3 regions of the Aeromonas aquatilis genome follow, and region 3 is predicted to be linked to each of the others. Evidence: predicted binding sites of a transcription regulator. Region 3 holds the regulator's gene; each other region holds the start of a gene.
The links. The regulator sigma-54, encoded in region 3, starts transcription at its own class of promoters, with help from an activator protein. The targets are predictions, from matches to a motif close to TGGCACNGTTTTNGCTT.

Region 1 (5,406 bases), on a different contig from region 3:
CGCTTAATGGAATACGCCGGAAATGGTCCACCGCCTCCTGCATCACCCGACGCTGGGAAGTTGCCGACATCACCAGATAACTGCGGATCCGTACCTTGGCATTCTTGACCAGGGTATCGAGCTGCTCGGTCAACCGGATGTCCCGCTGACCCACCCCGGCCGTATCGATAAGTACCAGCCGACGGTGGCGGAACTGATAAAGGGCATTGGCCAGCTCTTCGGCATCACGCACCTGCCGCACCGGACACCCCATGATGCGACCATATGTCTGCAGCTGTTCATGGGCACCAATCCGGTAGTTGTCGGTGGTGATCAGCGCCACCTGCTCGGCGCCATACTTCATGGCGAAACGAGCAGCCAGCTTGGCGATGGTAGTGGTTTTGCCCACCCCGGTCGGGCCAAGCAGTGCAACCGCGCCGCCCTGACGCATGATCTCGTCCTCACTGATCTTGAGCTGGGCCGTCAGCACTTCGGCCAACTGGGCCATCGCCTGATGGATGGACATATCTTCGGGGATCAGTCCCGCCAGTTGATCGGCAAACGCATCGTCAAAGCCCAGTTTCTTGAGCTCCTTGATCAGCAGGGCCCGCATCGGTTCGCGGCGCTCCACCTCTTGCCACATCAGCCCGGAGATCTGGTGCTCCAGCAATTTGCGGATGCTGGCCATCTCCTTGCGCATCCCCTCCATCTCATGATCCCGCTGGGCAGGTTGAGGAGCACGCTGGCCGGACGCAACCCGGGCCTTGGGCTTGGCAGGTTCGGGGGCTGCGCCCCACTGCCCCTGCTCGGCCAATGTTCTGGGCGCTGCATTGGCAGCGGCCAGACCGGCCGATTGGGTATTACCCATTGGCGCCCCATTGCCCGGCTTGAGCTTCTGCTGGCGCGCCAGCAAGGCGGCCAGGGTATCGGCATAATGTTCGTTCTGCTCCTTCGCCGGCGACGGCTCGGGGCGGATCATCTGCCGTGCAGCAGACGAAATATTGACGCTCTCATCGTTCAGCTGACGGCGAACCGGCGCATCTTTGGGCCCCGGGACCTGGGATTGATAATCGACTGCGGCGACTATCTCTACCCCTCCGGTGACCTTCTTGTTGGACATGATGACGGCGTCAGGCCCGAGAGTCTCCTTGACCTCGGCCAGAGCCGTTCGCATATCCTTGGCAAAAAACCGCTTAATCTTCACCCGTCGTCTCCGCTAACTAGTTCTGCCCTACCGCACTGACGATGCGGATCTGCTTGTCGTCGGGCACTTCCTGATAAGACAGAACGCGCAATCCAGGAATGGCATTCTTGACAAATTTCGCCAGGGTATTGCGCAAGATCCCCGATGTCAGAAGCACGGCCGGTTGGCCTTCCAATTCTTGTCGTTGAGTGGCTTCCACCAGCGAACGCTGCATCCGCTCTGCCAGACCCGGTTCAATACCGGCACCATCACCGCCACCAGCCTGCAGGGATTGATGCAATATACGTTCCAATTCCGGCGCCAAGGTAATCACCGGCAGCTCGGGATCGGGGCCTGCAATCTCCTGCACAATCAGGCGACGCAGGGCAATCCGGCAAGCGGCTGTGAGCACTTCCGGATCCGGACTGCGCGGCGCGTATTCAACCAGGGTCTGCAGGATAGTGCGCATATCGCGGATTGGCACGCCTTCATTGAGCAAATTCTGCAAGACCTTCACAAGGTTACCCATGCTGATGACTTCCGGCACCAGACCTTCGACCAGCTTGCTCTGATGTTTGCCAATCATGTCGAGCAGTTGTTGTACCTCGTCATGACCCAGCAGCAGAGCCGCATGATTGGTCAGGATCTGGCTCAGATGAGTAGCCACCACCGTCGCGGTATCCACCACCGTATACCCCAGCGTCTGTGCCTGAGAGACCATCTCCTTGGCAACCCAGACTGCTTCCAGTCCGAAGGCGGGATCCCGAGTGGCTATCCCCTGGATCTGGCCGAACACCTGCCCCGGATTGATGGCCATCTCTTTATCATGGTAGACATTGGCCTCGCCGGTACTGACCCCCATCAAAGTGATGCGGTATTGGTTTGGCGCCAGATCCAGGTTGTCGCGAATGTGGACGGCCGGGACCAAAAAGCCCAGCTCTTGCGAGAGTTTCTTGCGCACCCCCTTGATCCGGTTGAGCAGTTCGCCACCCTGATTGCGATCCACCAGCGGGATCAGCTGATAACCCACTTCCAGCCCGATGATATCCACCGGCATCACATCGTCCCAGCTCAGCTCTTTCTGCTCATGGGGTTGTTCGGCAGTGGCAGGCAACAGCTCACCCTTGGCCGCTTTGGCGGCAGCCAGTTTCTCGCGGCGCAGCAACCACCAGGCGCCAGCGGCGGCGAGAGCCCCCAGACTCAGGAAGGCGAAATGCGGCATCCCCGGCACCAGTCCCATCATCAGTAGAATGCCGGCAGAGATGATCAGTGCCTTGGGATTGTCAAACAGCTGGCCCAGTACTGCGGTACCCATGTCCTGATCGGTATTCTGACGGGTCACTATGATGGCGGCGGCGATGGAGAGCAGCAGGGAGGGGATCTGCGCCACCAGACCGTCACCGATGGCCAACAGGGTATAGATCTCGGCAGATTCGCTGAAGGTCAGCTGGTGCTGCATCATCCCGATGATGAAGCCGCCGATGATGTTGATAAAGAGGATCATGATGCCCGCAATGGCATCCCCTTTGACAAACTTGGAGGCACCATCCATGGAGCCGTAGAAGTCCGCTTCCTGGGTCACATCCTGACGACGCTTCTTCGCCTCTTCCTGATTGATAAGGCCGGCGTTCAAATCGGCATCGATAGCCATCTGTTTGCCCGGCATCGCATCAAGGGTAAAACGGGCACTCACTTCCGCGATCCGCCCGGCACCCTTGGTGATCACCACAAAGTTGATGATCATCAGGATGGTAAAAACGATGATGCCGACCGCATAGTTGCCGCCGATCACCACGTTGCCGAACGCCTCGATCACATGGCCCGCAGCGGCAGTACCATTATGACCTTCCAGCAACACCACTCGGGTCGAGGCGACGTTCAACGCCAATCGCAGCAGGGTAGCGAGCAACAGTACGGTCGGGAAGGCAGCAAATTCGAGGGGACGCCGGGTATAGACGGCCACCAGCAGTATCACGATGGAGAGGGCAATGTTGAAGGAGAAGAGCACATCCAGCATCAGCGGCGGAATGGGCAACACCACCATGCCGAGCGCAGCCAATACCAGCAGAGGGGTACCAAGGCCTTTGCTCAATACTCCCCTGTACTCTTTGAACTGGCCCAATACTGCCTTGAATTCCATCGCGCTTCTCAATTTCAACCTGCTGGTGCCAGAATAAAGCAAACATCAAGCCAACAATACAAGACATTGAAATGCAATGGATTTATTTTGACTACGTCAGAACTTTGTCATTTGCGATATTCGGTCGGGATGGGGAGATCCTTGGCCAGCGGCTGGGGACGGCGCCCCTGACCACGACGGAATTTCTTGAGCTGGAAGACATAGGCGAGCACCTGGGCAACCGCAGCAAACAATCCTTCAGGTATTTCACGACCCAGCTCGGTAGAGTGGTAAATCGCCCGAGTCAGATCGGGTGAAGGCATGATGGGGATCTCGTACTCTCTGGCTATCTCCCTGATCTTCATTGCAATTTCATCGGTGCCCTTGGCCACGACCTTGGGTGCAGCACCAGGCTTGCCCGCATCATACTTGAGCGCCACCGAGTAGTGGGTCGGGTTGGTGATCACCACATCGGCCTTGGGCACATCCCCCATCATCCGGCGCATAGCCATCTGCATCTGCAGCTGGCGGATCTTACCCTTTACCTCGGGCTTGCCTTCGCTGTCCCTGAACTCGTCCTTCACCTCCTGCTTGGTCATCTTGAGCTGACGCATGTGGTTCCACTGCTGGAACGGCACGTCGATGGCAACGATGGGAAGCAGGGCGCAGCAGAGGATGATCAGCATCCAGAGAAACAGCTCCAGCGCATCGATAATGCCGCCGGGAAACCCCTCCATGGAGAGGTTGAGCAGGTGATTGAACTGGCTGGATAACATCCACCAGGCAAACAGGGTGATGAACACCACCTTGGCGATGGATTTGACCAGCTCGATCAGCGACTGCACCCCAAACATTCGCTTGAGTCCGTTCAGTGGACTCAGCTTGCTCATCTTGGGCATCATTGCTTCGGTGGAGAAGTTCATCCCCCCCATCAAGGTATTGCCAATAAAGGCAGCAATCGCCACTAGCGCAAACAAAAGCCCCAGTGGCAGCACCAGTTCCCCCAGCAGCGTTGGCACTATAGCGATCATGGCATTGGGTTCGAAAGCCTGCTCCCGCTCCAGGGTAAAGCCCATGGTGACAACCTTGACCATGGCGGCAGCCAGCGAGCCCTTGAGCATTAACAGGCCAAAGACCGCCGAGAGCAGAACGCTGGCGGTCCCCAACTCTTTTGAACGTGCAATCTGCCCTTTTTCACGGGCCTGTTGCAGTCGTTTGCCCGTGGGTTGTTCAGTACGTTCCTGGTCGGTATCAGCCATGAGCGCCCCCGAAGCACTGGGTGTTGATCAGCTCGCAACTGACCTCCTGCACCCGCTCCCACATGATGTCAAAGTGACCGAGGAACCCGCCGATAGTGAGCCAGAGGATGAGCAAGCCCGACATCATGCTGACCGCAAAGCCGATACTGAAGATGTTGAGCTGCGGCGCCGCCCGGGTCATCACACCAAAAGCAAAGTTGATCAGCAACAAGGCAATGATGGCAGAAAGCGCCATCACCAGTGAGGCCTGATACATCACACCGAGAAAACCGCTCAGAGTACGGATGGCAGGTAAAGTGAGTCCGATGTCCGACACCGGCAAGGTCTCAAAACTGAGGATCACCAACTGCAACATCACCAGATGACCATCCAGTGCCAGAAACACCAGGGTTGCCAGCATCAGATAGAACTGTCCCACCACGGGGGCCGACTGGCCGTTCATCGGATCCACCTGGGTGGCAAAGCCGAGACTGGTCTGCATAGCGATGACCTGACCGGCCATCACAAAACTCTCCATCAGAAACTGGGTCATCAGGCCAAGGGCGATGCCGATCAACAACTGCTGGCCCAATACCAGAAAGCTGGCGGCAGAGAAGAGTTCAATGGGGGGCATTTTCGGTAACAGCGGGGCAATCAGAAAAGTGATGGCAAGAGCCAGTCCCATCCGTACCCGTGCAGGGACGAGGCGGCTGCCAAAGACCGTCATCACCATCAGCAGGCTGCTCACCCGCGCCAGCGGCCAGAGGATGGAAGACAACCACTCCATGATCAGAGCGGTTGTGTAAGTCATCCCACCACCTCGGATATTTGACTGACCATCTGTACGAAGAAGTCCATCAGACTCTGCAGACCCCAGTGGGCACCAA
Region 2 (5,406 bases), on a different contig from region 3:
TCCTGACCTGACGACGATGCCGCAGACCAGATCTTGATAGGGCGGCCGCTTTTCCCCAATTCAGGGAAAATCTTGTCGGTAAGCAGTTGAAACGGATAGGTATCACGAAACCAGAGGGTCTCGTTGGTTGTCATGGCATCCACCACGGCCATTTTCAGGTCACGCTCTCGCACACTCATTGCACGGGTAACCAGATCAGACAGACTCTCGATGCCAAACTGAGCCATCAACGGTGAAAGACGGCTCTTCACCAGATACTGTTTGTTATCACCCAGCACGATCCCGCTCTGAACCGCCAGAAAGTTGCTGAACTGTTTGTATAAGTCGTCCGAAAGTGTCTTCATGCAGCTGTTCTTCTTTATTAGAGTGCGTTTTGTACGGCTTTGGCCAGTTCATCTGGTTGGAACTTGGCGATGAAATTGTTGGCCCCCACTTTCTGCACCATTGCCTGGTTGAATACCCCACTGAGGGAAGTATGCAGAATAACATGCAAATCCTTGAGATTGGGATTATTCCGGATTTCGGCAGTGAAGGTGTAGCCATCCATTTCCGGCATTTCGATATCTGAAATCACCAGCGCAATCTGATCCTTGATAGGGCCATTTTTGGTCATTTCTAGCAGCATATTCAATGCTTCACGACCATCTTTTGCCAGCACGCACTCAACCCCGATGGCCTCGAGCGCACGCTGCACCTGTTTGCGTGCCACGGAAGAGTCATCGGCAACCAGTACCGGACGTCCCAGGGTCGGGTGTTCGACGCTCGACTCCACCAGCTCTTTGCTCACTTCGGTAGAAACCGGGGAGATCTCGTTGAGAATACGTTCAACATCAAGGATTTCGACCAACTCGCCGTCCACCTCGGTGACCGCCGTCATGTAGTTGATGCGCCCCGCCCCTTTGGGCGGTGGCAGGATCGACTCCCAGTTCATATTGATGATGCGTTCGACCGAATGCACCAGAAAACCCTGAATGGAACGGTTGTACTCGGAGATGATAATGAAGCACTTGCTCAAATCTTCAATCGGACGCTTGCCAACCGCCATGCTGAGATCGATGACCGAAATCGTCTGGCCACGAATATGGGCGACCCCGCGAATGCAGGAGTTCAACTTGGGCATCACGGTCAAGGGGGGGCACTGCAACACTTCACGCACTTTGAATACGTTGATGCCAAATCTTTGACGTCCGTTGAGACGAAACAACAACAACTCCAACCGGTTTTGTCCCACGAGCTGGGTACGCTGGTTGACCGAGTCCAGAATACTGGCCATAAACACTCCCTAAAAACGCTTGGCATTAATCATGCATGCATGATGGATTGCGTCAGACTATCAATGTGACAACGAAAAGATTCTGAAGCAATCATAGTTAAATATGGTGATATGCGTGAACAACTTATCGACCAACGAGCGAAAATGATTAACCGACTTTTACTCATCAGCCTCTTTTTTGGCAGCATATCTTCCAGCTACGCCTCGGACGTCACTACTTATCTGCAAGAAAAGGCACAAGAGTTCGTTTACAGCCAGCTGGATATTCCGTTGGATGCCAGAGCTGAGGTCACCTCTGCCACGCTGGATGAACGGCTCCCACTGACCCGTTGCGATGATCTGTTGACTATCAGCTTACCAGCAAAAATGGAAATTCGCCGTAATACAACAGTTTACCTTAAATGTGAGGAAGACAAACCCTGGGATGTCTATCTCCCGGTGCGAGTCAGCATTCAAAAACCCTATGTCACGGTGGCCAATCCCATCGCCAAGGGGGATCTGCTGAGTGAAAGCCAGCTGGTCTTGGCCTATCAGGATCAGACCCTGATCCGCGGCGACTACCAGACTGATACAGCTCCTCTTATCGGGGTGCGCAGCAAGCGAGAGCTAAAACCGGGGCAGCCCATCCGCTTGAGCCAGGTTTGTGTAGTGTGTAAAGGAGATCAGGTCACTGTGACGGCAGAAAACAGCAACTTCCAGATCAAAACCATGGCCCGAGCCTTGCAAGATGGCAGCTTCGGAGAGATCATCAAACTCGTCAATATTCGCTCCGGCAAAACCGTTGAGGGTAAAGTCAGTGCTGTGGGGGCCGTATCGGTCTCGTTTTAAATTCGGATCCTTGACAACTTTTTTCTAAAGTTTTGACCTGCCGCACCGATAAACAGGTAAGCAAACCTTAAAGCAGACGAAGGTAACTAAAATGGCCATCAACAATATCAACAACTTGGCGAACAATCGGTTGCAAAATACCGCTAATAGCCAGGGGACAGGCAGCAAGTCAGTCACCTCATCGCCCGAAAACAAAGCGGCTACTGTCAAGCTGGACTCCGTCTCCTTGACCAGTGAGGCGCAACAATTGCAAAAGATGCAACAAAACCTCAATACTGCCTCGACCGGCAATGAGAGCAAGGTCGAACGACTGAAAAAAGCCGTCGCGAGTGGCGAATATCAGGTCAACAGCGACGCTGTTGCCAAGAAGATGTTCAGTTTCGAGGCCAATCTGGACAAAGTTCTGGGATGATGGACTTACCTTCGTTACTGCACACTCAAGATGATTACCTCAGCCAGATGCAAGGCATTCTGGAAGAGGAGTTCAGCTTGCTCGAGCAGCATCAGGCACTGGCCCTGCCTGCACTGACCGAGCGCAAACAGCAGTTGCTTGCTGCGATAGAAACCCTGGACAAGACGCTGGCAGAGATGCCAGAACTGGCACTGCAGCTGGCAGCCTATCCCGACGAGATGGCGCAGGTTCGTGCAAAACTGGATGCCTGCCAGGCACAAAATGATATCAACGGTCGCTTGCTTGAATTGAGCATCGTCTCAAACCGTCGTCTGGCAACCTTTCTTAGTCAGCTGCGCGATCGCAACAGCCTGACCTATGACGCCAAGGGTAATACTCGCTCTGGCACCCGCTCCTACGGTATCAAGGCCTGACATCTCTTATCAGGCCTTGCATTTTTGCTGTCCGTTTTAAAGCACCAGTCGCAACAACTCTCGCCCGTCCTCACACGCATTGACGCGCAGTAACCCGTCCTCATAGCACCCGTAACTGGCCGGCAACTCGCCGCGCGGGAAACAGATTGACCCCGGGTTCATCAATATCCGTTCCCCCTGCCACTCCAGCACCGGCACATGGGTGTGGCCGCTCAGGAACAGACTACCCGCCGGAAGCTGAACCTCGTCCGGGCGATAAAGATGGCCATGGCTGACAAACCAGCGCCGCTCATCGACCAGCAGCTGGTTGTAGGGGGCGGTGATAGGAAAGCGCAACAGCATCTGATCCACTTCGGAATCACAATTGCCCCGCACCGCGATGATCTGCGGTGCCAACTCGTTGAGCAGGTCGGCCACGGCGGCCGGGTTATACCCTTCCGGCAGAGGATTGCGCGGGCCATGGTTGAGCAGATCGCCGAGCAGCAGATAGTGATCCGGCTGCCAGGGCTCAAGTTGGGTCAGCACCCGCTCCAGCGCAATGATGCTGCCGTGGATGTCGGAAATGATGGCAAGTTTCATGAAATGCTCCTCACTGCGGGCTGAAATAGAGATCCTTGGTGGCAATCGTCCCTTTCAAATTCTTGCTGGGCAGCCCTCGCAGCGCGGGATCGACCAGTCTCATCTGATTGTAATGATATACGGGGATGATCGGCGCCTCTTCGAGCAGCAACTGTTCGGCATGCCGGTACAATTCAACACGGCTCGCGCTGTCCAGCGTGTTGGCCGCCTGCTCCAGCAGCAGATCAAAATCGGGATTGCAGTAACCACTCTCGTTGCGCAGATCCTGACAACGGAAGCTGCCCAGCATGGCTGATGGCTCGACGTAATCGCCAAACAGGAAGCTTCTGGCCACCAGGAAATCACCGCTATCCTTGGCCACCTGATAGGCGCCCCACTCCAGACTGTTGAGGGTGACCTGTACCCCCAGCTTCTGCCACATAGCGGCGATGGCCATCGCCATCTGCTTGTGGGTTTCGGCGCTGTTGTAGGTAATGCTCAGCTTGAGTGGATTGGCACTGTTATAGCCGGCCGCTGACAGCAACGCTGCCGCTTTGGCCTGGCGGGTTGGCATATCTTCAAGCGCCACAGGCAATATCACCCGGGGGTAACCCGGCATCTCCGGCAACAGCGACCATGCCGCCTGTTCATCCTGCCCGCTCACCGATCCAATGAGCTGCTGTCGATCAACCGCCATGGAAAGCGCCTGACGCACCCGCACATCCTGCAGTTCCGGGCGCTTCAAATTGAACGTATAGAGATAGGTGCCAAACAGCGGCAAGCCCCAGAGCCGCTCCGGAGACTCGCGCTTCATCTTCTGGTAATAGCCGAGGGAGACCTTGTTGGTGAGCTGGATTTCACCAGCCTCATAGCGCAGCCGTTCAGCATGTTGTGAGGTGATCGGCAGATAGGTGACCCGCCCGATGCGGGTGTGGAGATCATCCCAGTAGTGGATATTGCGCTCGGCTTCGATCCGCTCGTTCGGCGCCCAGCTTGCCAACCGGTAAGCACCATTGCTCACCAGCTTGCCGGGCTCGGTCCACTGCTTGCCAAATTTGGCTATCGCCTTCTGATTGACCGGTACGAAGGGGCGCAGACTGATGAGCTGCAGGAAATGGGGCGCTGGCCGCTCCAGCGTGATCTTCAGGATCAGATCACTTTGTGCCTCAATGCCCAGATTGTCAGACTCCAGCGCACCGGCATAGATGGATTGCGCATTGTTGATCCCCGTGGCGAGCAGCAGGTCGGCCGAGGGGGACGCGATGGCTGGATCGAGCAGACGGCGCCAGGCATAGACGAAATCTGCAGCCACCAGCGGCTCGCCATTGGACCATTTCAGTTGGGGTCGCAGGAAAAAGCGCCACTCCAGCCCATCCTCACTCACCTCCCAGCGCAGCGCCTGAGCGGGTACGATATGCCCCTGCCCGTCGTCGCTGACCAGCCCTTCAAACAGATCGACCAGCACGGCCTCCCCCGGAAAACCGGATCGCACCAGCGCCGGATCCAGCGACTCGGGCTCGGCACCGTTGCCCTTGACCAGAGTTTGCCGATCGGCAAGCAGAGGCTGCTGCTCAACGGTGGTGGCATGGGCCAGGGGCCCTGCCAGCACGGCAAGCAATAGCGGGGAGAGCCAGCGTTGCGCCAGCTTGGGGAAGAAACCATAGCTCATGACAAAACCTCGAATAAAACCACTGCAGGAGGGGAAGGCCGACGGCGCGCCTGATGAATGCCTGATGCCGCTCTTGTTATCCCCGAAAACGCCCCGTATTGTATCGGGCTTGCCCGGGAGATGGAGTCTTTCGGGTTAATTTTTTCAGGAGTTTTTATGGGTTATGAGTGGCTGGCCCTCGCGTCGGCCAGTTTATGGGCAGTTGCAGCGCTAATTTCGGTCAAACCGGCCCGTCATCTCGGCGCATTTGCCT
Region 3 (5,406 bases):
TTGTCGATGGAGTCGAAAGGAATAGGGTCGGCAAAGGTCATCAGGATCGCGGTTGGCGGGAACTCATCGTCAATGCGACCGTGGGGGATCGCAATACCGGCACCGATCCCGGTACTACCCATTTTTTCGCGGGCCAGCAAGCATTCAAACAGCGCCTGGCGGGAGGTGCCAAGGCGTTCAGCGGCCAGCTCGCTGATGATCTCGAGGGCGCGTTTCTTGCTGGTACAAGGGACTGCACTCTTGGTGCAGTCCCGACTCAGTATGTGTTCAAGTTGCATGGTTATTTTTTATTTAACTTATCTTTGTGCTTGATGATCTGCCTGTCCAGCTTGTCGAGCAAGGTGTCTATCGCAGCATACATATCGGCATGTTCAGAGTTGGCAAACACTTCGCCACCGCTGACGTGCAATTTGGCTTCCGCTATCTGGTTCAGTTTTTCCACGCTAAGCACCACATGAACATTGTTGATGTGGTCGAAGTGACGCTCGAGTTTGGCAAATTTGTTATTCACATAATCACGCAGAGCTTCGGTGATCTCGACATGGTGTCCGGTCAGGTTAATTTGCATAACATCATCCTTTTGTTTGCCTAAACCAGGCGTTTGCGCTGATTGGAAGGTGGGATAAACAAGGATTCGCGATACTTAGCGATCGTGCGTCTCGCCACCATAATACCCTGTTCGGCCAGCAAATCCGCGATCTTGCTATCACTTAACGGCTTGGCAGGATTCTCTGCCGTGACCAGCTTCTTGATGAGCGCGCGAATTGCGGTCGATGAGCACTCTCCTCCTCCTTCGGTGTTCACATGGCTGGAGAAAAAAAACTTCAATTCGAAGATACCACGGGGGGTATGCATGTACTTCTGGGTCGTCACCCGGGAGATGGTCGACTCATGCATCTCTACCGCTTCGGCGATGTCATTGAGCACCATCGGCTTCATCGCCTCTTCACCATACTCGAAAAAGCCCTGTTGCTGCTCGACAATGCAACTGGCCACTTTCAGCAGGGTGTCATTGCGACTTTCCAGGCTCTTGATGAACCACTTGGCTTCCTGCAAATGGGAGCGAATAAACTGGGTGTCGGTGCTGCTGCGGGCGTTGCGGGCCATGGCGGCATAGGTCTCGTTGACCCGGATGCGGGGGGCAGAGTCGGGATTGAGCTCGACCACCCACTTGCTACCCTTCTTGACCACGGAGACGTCGGGGATCACGTACTGGGAGTCGCTCTGGATGATGCCGTTGCCGGGGCGCGGCTCCAGCAGCTGAATCAGATCCAGCACCTCCTTGAGGTCGCTCTCCTTGAGTCGGGTCTTGCGGGCGAGGGTGCGGTAATCCCGGTTGCCGAGCAGCTCCATGTGCTCGAGGATCACCTCCTTGGCCTCGTTGAGCCAGGGGGTCTGCGGGTCATACTGATCCAGCTGGATCAGCAAACACTCCTGCACAGAACGGGCAGCAATGCCGACCGGATCGAAGTGCTGAACCCGTTTGAGTACCGCCTCGACCTCATCGAGTTCCACCTCTACGTCATCGCTGGTGACGGCAGCCTGGATATCCTCCAGCGCAACGGTCAGATAACCGGATTCGTCGATAGCATCGATGATGGCGAGCGCGATGGCGGCATCCACATCGCTGAACGGTGTGAGTCGCATCTGCCACAACAGATAATCCTGCAGGTTTTCGGTGGTCTCTCCCTGATAGACGCTATCTTCCCCATCGTGGATGGGGCCCGCGCTCTGGGCGGTGCCGGCAGAGTAAACCTCGTCCCAGGTGGTATCCACCGGCAACTCGTCAGGCATCTGCTCCTGAGCCATGGCATCGCTGGAATCCAGCTGGCTGGCATCGACCGGCGCTTCCGGACTGGTCTCTTGCGCCTCGCTCTCTTCCTGCTCCAGCAGAGGGTTGTTTTCGAGCGCTTGCTGAATTTCCTGCTGAAGTTCCAGAGTGGAGAGCTGGAGCAGACGAATCGCTTGTTGTAATTGCGGCGTCATGGTCAGGGACTGACCGAGACGCAACTGTAATGTCGGCTTCATCTACGTCGGGATATCCTTATGTTCAGCGAGGCACTCGTCAAAGGAAATGAAGGCATGCCCCCTTACTATAGACTGAATTGATCGCCCAAATAGACGCGCTTGACCTGCTCATCGGCAAGGATGTCAGCCGGTGCACCTTCGGCAATCATCTTGCCGTGGCTGACGATATAGGCCTTCTCACATACGTCCAGAGTCTCTCTGACGTTGTGGTCGGTAATCAAGACGCCAAGGCCTCTATCTTTCAAATGCTGAATGATCTTCTTGATGTCTATCACAGAAATCGGGTCAACCCCTGCAAAGGGTTCATCCAGCAGAATAAAACGCGGTTCGGCCGCCAGCGCACGAGCGATCTCGACCCGACGGCGCTCACCGCCGGAGAGGCTCTGGCCCAGGTTGTCGCGAATGTGGGTGATGTTGAACTCTTCCAGCAGTTGCTGAACCTTGTCCTCACGCTCCTCACGGCTCAACCCCTTGCGGGTCTGCATAACTCCCATCAGGTTGTCGAACACTGACAGGCGACGGAAGATGGAGGCCTCTTGCGGCAGGTAACCGATGCCGTTACGCGCCCGCACATGCATGGGCTGCAGGCTGATGTCCTGATCGTCGATGGTGATGAGACCGGCATCGCGCTGCACCAGCCCCACGATCATGTAAAACGAGGTGGTCTTGCCGGCACCGTTGGGGCCGAGCAGGCCGACAATCTGGCCAGTGCCCACTTCAAGGCTGACGTCACTCACCACCATGCGGCGCTTGTAGCTCTTCTGCAGGCCCACTGCTTTTAACACTGCCATGGCTTATTTTCCCTGCTTCTTCTGGTCGGCGGGCTTGTCGAAATTCTCTACCTGATCCGGCAGGAACACGGTTTTGACTCGCTGGCTCGGGCTCTTGCTCTCGGCAATCATCTTCTGTTTGACGATGTCGTAGCGGATCAGATCGCCATTGACCTGGCTATCTTCCTGCTTGAGCTGACCGTTGCCTGTGATGGTCACCAGCCGGTTCTTCAGCTCGTAGCGGATAGTGTTGCCGTGGGCATTGACCGGCTTGCCGTTATCCAGGATCTGGAAGAAGGTGGCGGGCTTGCCGTAGGCCGTCATCACCTCGGCCCCTTTCTCGCCGGAACGGGTCACTACCACCTTGTCAGCCTTGATCCGGATGGTGCCCTGATTGATGGTCACATCCTCTTCGAAGGTGATGCGGTTGTCCTGCATCTCGGCCACCTGTTTGACGGCATCGACGTAGACCTTCTCGGCAAAGTCGGACTCTTTGGCGGTCACCGCACCACACAACAACAGGGCTGCGAGGGCCAGATTAGCGTTTTTCATTGAAATAGATGGCATGGCCTTGATCCAGTAACTCAAAATATTTGCGGTCCAGATGGCCCTTGAGGCCAACCCCTTGGGTCTGGAAATCCCGACCCAGAATGTTCACTTCCCGGTTGCTGCGCACATCTTGTGTCACCAGATCCAGCTCCAGATAGGGGGTATCCAGTGTGGAGATGAAAGAGGTAGGCAGCAGACCATCCAGATGTACCTTGTCCCGCAGGATGACGTTGTCGCCGGTGTTGAGCACGCCGGTTTCGGCGGTCACCTTCCACTCGGCGGCCCCCTGATCGTCATACATGTAGACCACCGGCTTGTCGAAGGTGGCCTGCTCGAGGATTTGATAATACTCGGCGTAGGTCGACTCCAGCCGCTCGGTGCGCTTGCCGTTGATATCAAAACGGGTGGTCACCAGATCTTTGGCGACAAAATCCGGCTGATAGTTTTCGATTTTGACCGCGCTCTCAGGCACCAGCTCCACCTTGCCCAGCTGCCAGGCAACCAGCGCGACCAGAAACAGCAGGGCAAACAACAGGGTCTGTCTGCTCATACCGAGGCCTCGGGCTGATAATCGTCGTGGCCCTGCGCCTGCAAAATGAGGTCACACACTTCGCGCACCGCGCCCATGCCACCGCCAAGCCGGGTCACCATATCGGCACGACTCAGCACCAGCGGATGGGCATCGGCCACCGCGATACCCAGGCCGCAAGCGGCCATCACCGGCAGATCGATGGTGTCATCGCCCATATAGGCGGCCTGTTCAGCAGTCAGCCCCAGCTTGGCCAGCAGCGCTTCGAAGTGAGGCAACTTTTTATCAGCCCCCTGCACCACATGAGCCACCCCCAGGCTTTTCATCCGATCGCTGACGATACGGGAGTTACGCCCGGTGATGATGGCGATCTCGATCCCGGCATTGAGCAGCGCTCGCATGCCCGCACCATCGCGGGTACAGAAGGTTTTCAGCTCTTCGCCGTTGTTTCCCATGTAGATGAGGCCGTTGGAGAGCACCCCATCCACATCGCACACCAGCAGGCGGATTTGCGCCGCCTTCTCAAACTGGCTGCGCGTCACCGGACCATAGAGGGTCGGTACGTTTTGCATCAAATTACTCCGGCTTTCAGCAGGTCGTGCATGTTGAAGGCGCCGAGCGGGCGTTTCTCTTCATCCACGACCAGTAATCCGTTGATTTTTCTCGTTTCCATCAGCTTGACGGCTTCCGCAGCCATCATCTCTGGACCTACGGTAACACAGTTGGCCGTCATCACACGGCTGATGGGGGTGTGATGGATATCGATCTGCTGGTCAAGAATGCGGCGCAGGTCGCCATCGGTAAAGAGCCCTGCCAGCAGGCCATTGCCATCGACCACCGCCGTCATACCGAGCCCCTTGCGGCTCACTTCCAGCAGCGCCTGGCTGATGGTGGCATCTATCCCCACCCGGGGCAACAGCTCACCGCGGTGCATCAGGTCGCCGACCCGCAGCAACAGACGCTTGCCAAGGGAACCGCCCGGGTGCGAGAGCGCGAAGTCATCGGCGGTAAAACCGCGCGCTTCCAGCAGGGCGACCGCCAGGGCATCGCCCATCACCAGGGTTGCCGTGGTACTGGAAGTGGGGGCCAGACCCAGCGGGCAGGCCTCTTTCTCCACCTTGATGCACAGGTGCACGTTGGCCTCTTTGGCCATGGTGGAGGCGGGATTGCCAGTCATGCAGATGAGCGGAATGCCGCGACGCTTGAGTACTGGCAGCAGGGCCAGGATTTCGTCACTCTCGCCGGAGTTGGAGATGGCGATCATAAGGTCGCCACTGGAGATCATCCCCAGATCGCCGTGACTCGCTTCCCCCGGATGGAGGAAGAAGGCCGGTGTGCCGGTGCTGGCGAGGGTCGCGGCGATCTTGCTGCCGATATGGCCCGACTTGCCCATGCCGGTGACCACTATCTTGCCACCGCAGCGCAGCACCATTTCGCACGCCTTGTCGAAGGCGTCGTTCAGATACTGATAGAGTCCATCAATGGCTTGCTTTTCTGTGTCCAGCACCGCGCGGGCACTGCGACGAAAAT

Region 1: a site for sigma-54 is predicted at 3,339-3,355, ahead of flhA (flagellar biosynthesis protein FlhA). Genes of this name have one in related genera too.
Region 2: a site for sigma-54 is predicted at 1,294-1,310, ahead of flgA (flagellar basal body P-ring formation chaperone FlgA). Genes of this name have one in related genera too.

What each region holds. Positions count from the first base shown of each region.
Region 1 is NZ_JBSTYP010000019.1:20,643-26,048, forward strand. It holds gene flhF (flagellar biosynthesis GTPase FlhF) at 1-1,183, opposite strand, end outside; gene flhA (flagellar biosynthesis protein FlhA) at 1,200-3,302, opposite strand; gene flhB (flagellar biosynthesis protein FlhB) at 3,410-4,540, opposite strand; gene fliR (flagellar biosynthetic protein FliR) at 4,533-5,330, opposite strand; gene fliQ (flagellar biosynthesis protein FliQ) at 5,327-5,406, opposite strand, start outside.
Region 2 is NZ_JBSTYP010000008.1:57,842-63,247, forward strand. It holds gene ACW5W8_RS04540 (CheR family methyltransferase) at 1-344, opposite strand, end outside; gene ACW5W8_RS04545 (chemotaxis protein CheV) at 362-1,273, opposite strand; gene flgA (flagellar basal body P-ring formation chaperone FlgA) at 1,418-2,101, shown strand; gene flgM (flagellar biosynthesis anti-sigma factor FlgM) at 2,193-2,513, shown strand; gene ACW5W8_RS04560 (flagella synthesis protein FlgN) at 2,510-2,926, shown strand; gene yfcE (phosphodiesterase) at 2,963-3,505, opposite strand; gene ACW5W8_RS04570 (peptide ABC transporter substrate-binding protein) at 3,516-5,153, opposite strand; gene ACW5W8_RS04575 (DMT family transporter) at 5,310-5,406, shown strand, end outside.
Region 3 is NZ_JBSTYP010000036.1:28,643-34,048, reverse strand. It holds gene ptsN (PTS IIA-like nitrogen regulatory protein PtsN) at 1-278, opposite strand, end outside; gene hpf (ribosome hibernation promoting factor) at 281-568, opposite strand; gene ACW5W8_RS15060 (RNA polymerase factor sigma-54) at 589-2,028, opposite strand; gene lptB (LPS export ABC transporter ATP-binding protein) at 2,094-2,819, opposite strand; gene lptA (lipopolysaccharide transport periplasmic protein LptA) at 2,823-3,350, opposite strand; gene lptC (LPS export ABC transporter periplasmic protein LptC) at 3,337-3,897, opposite strand; gene kdsC (3-deoxy-manno-octulosonate-8-phosphatase KdsC) at 3,894-4,448, opposite strand; gene ACW5W8_RS15035 (KpsF/GutQ family sugar-phosphate isomerase) at 4,448-5,406, opposite strand, start outside.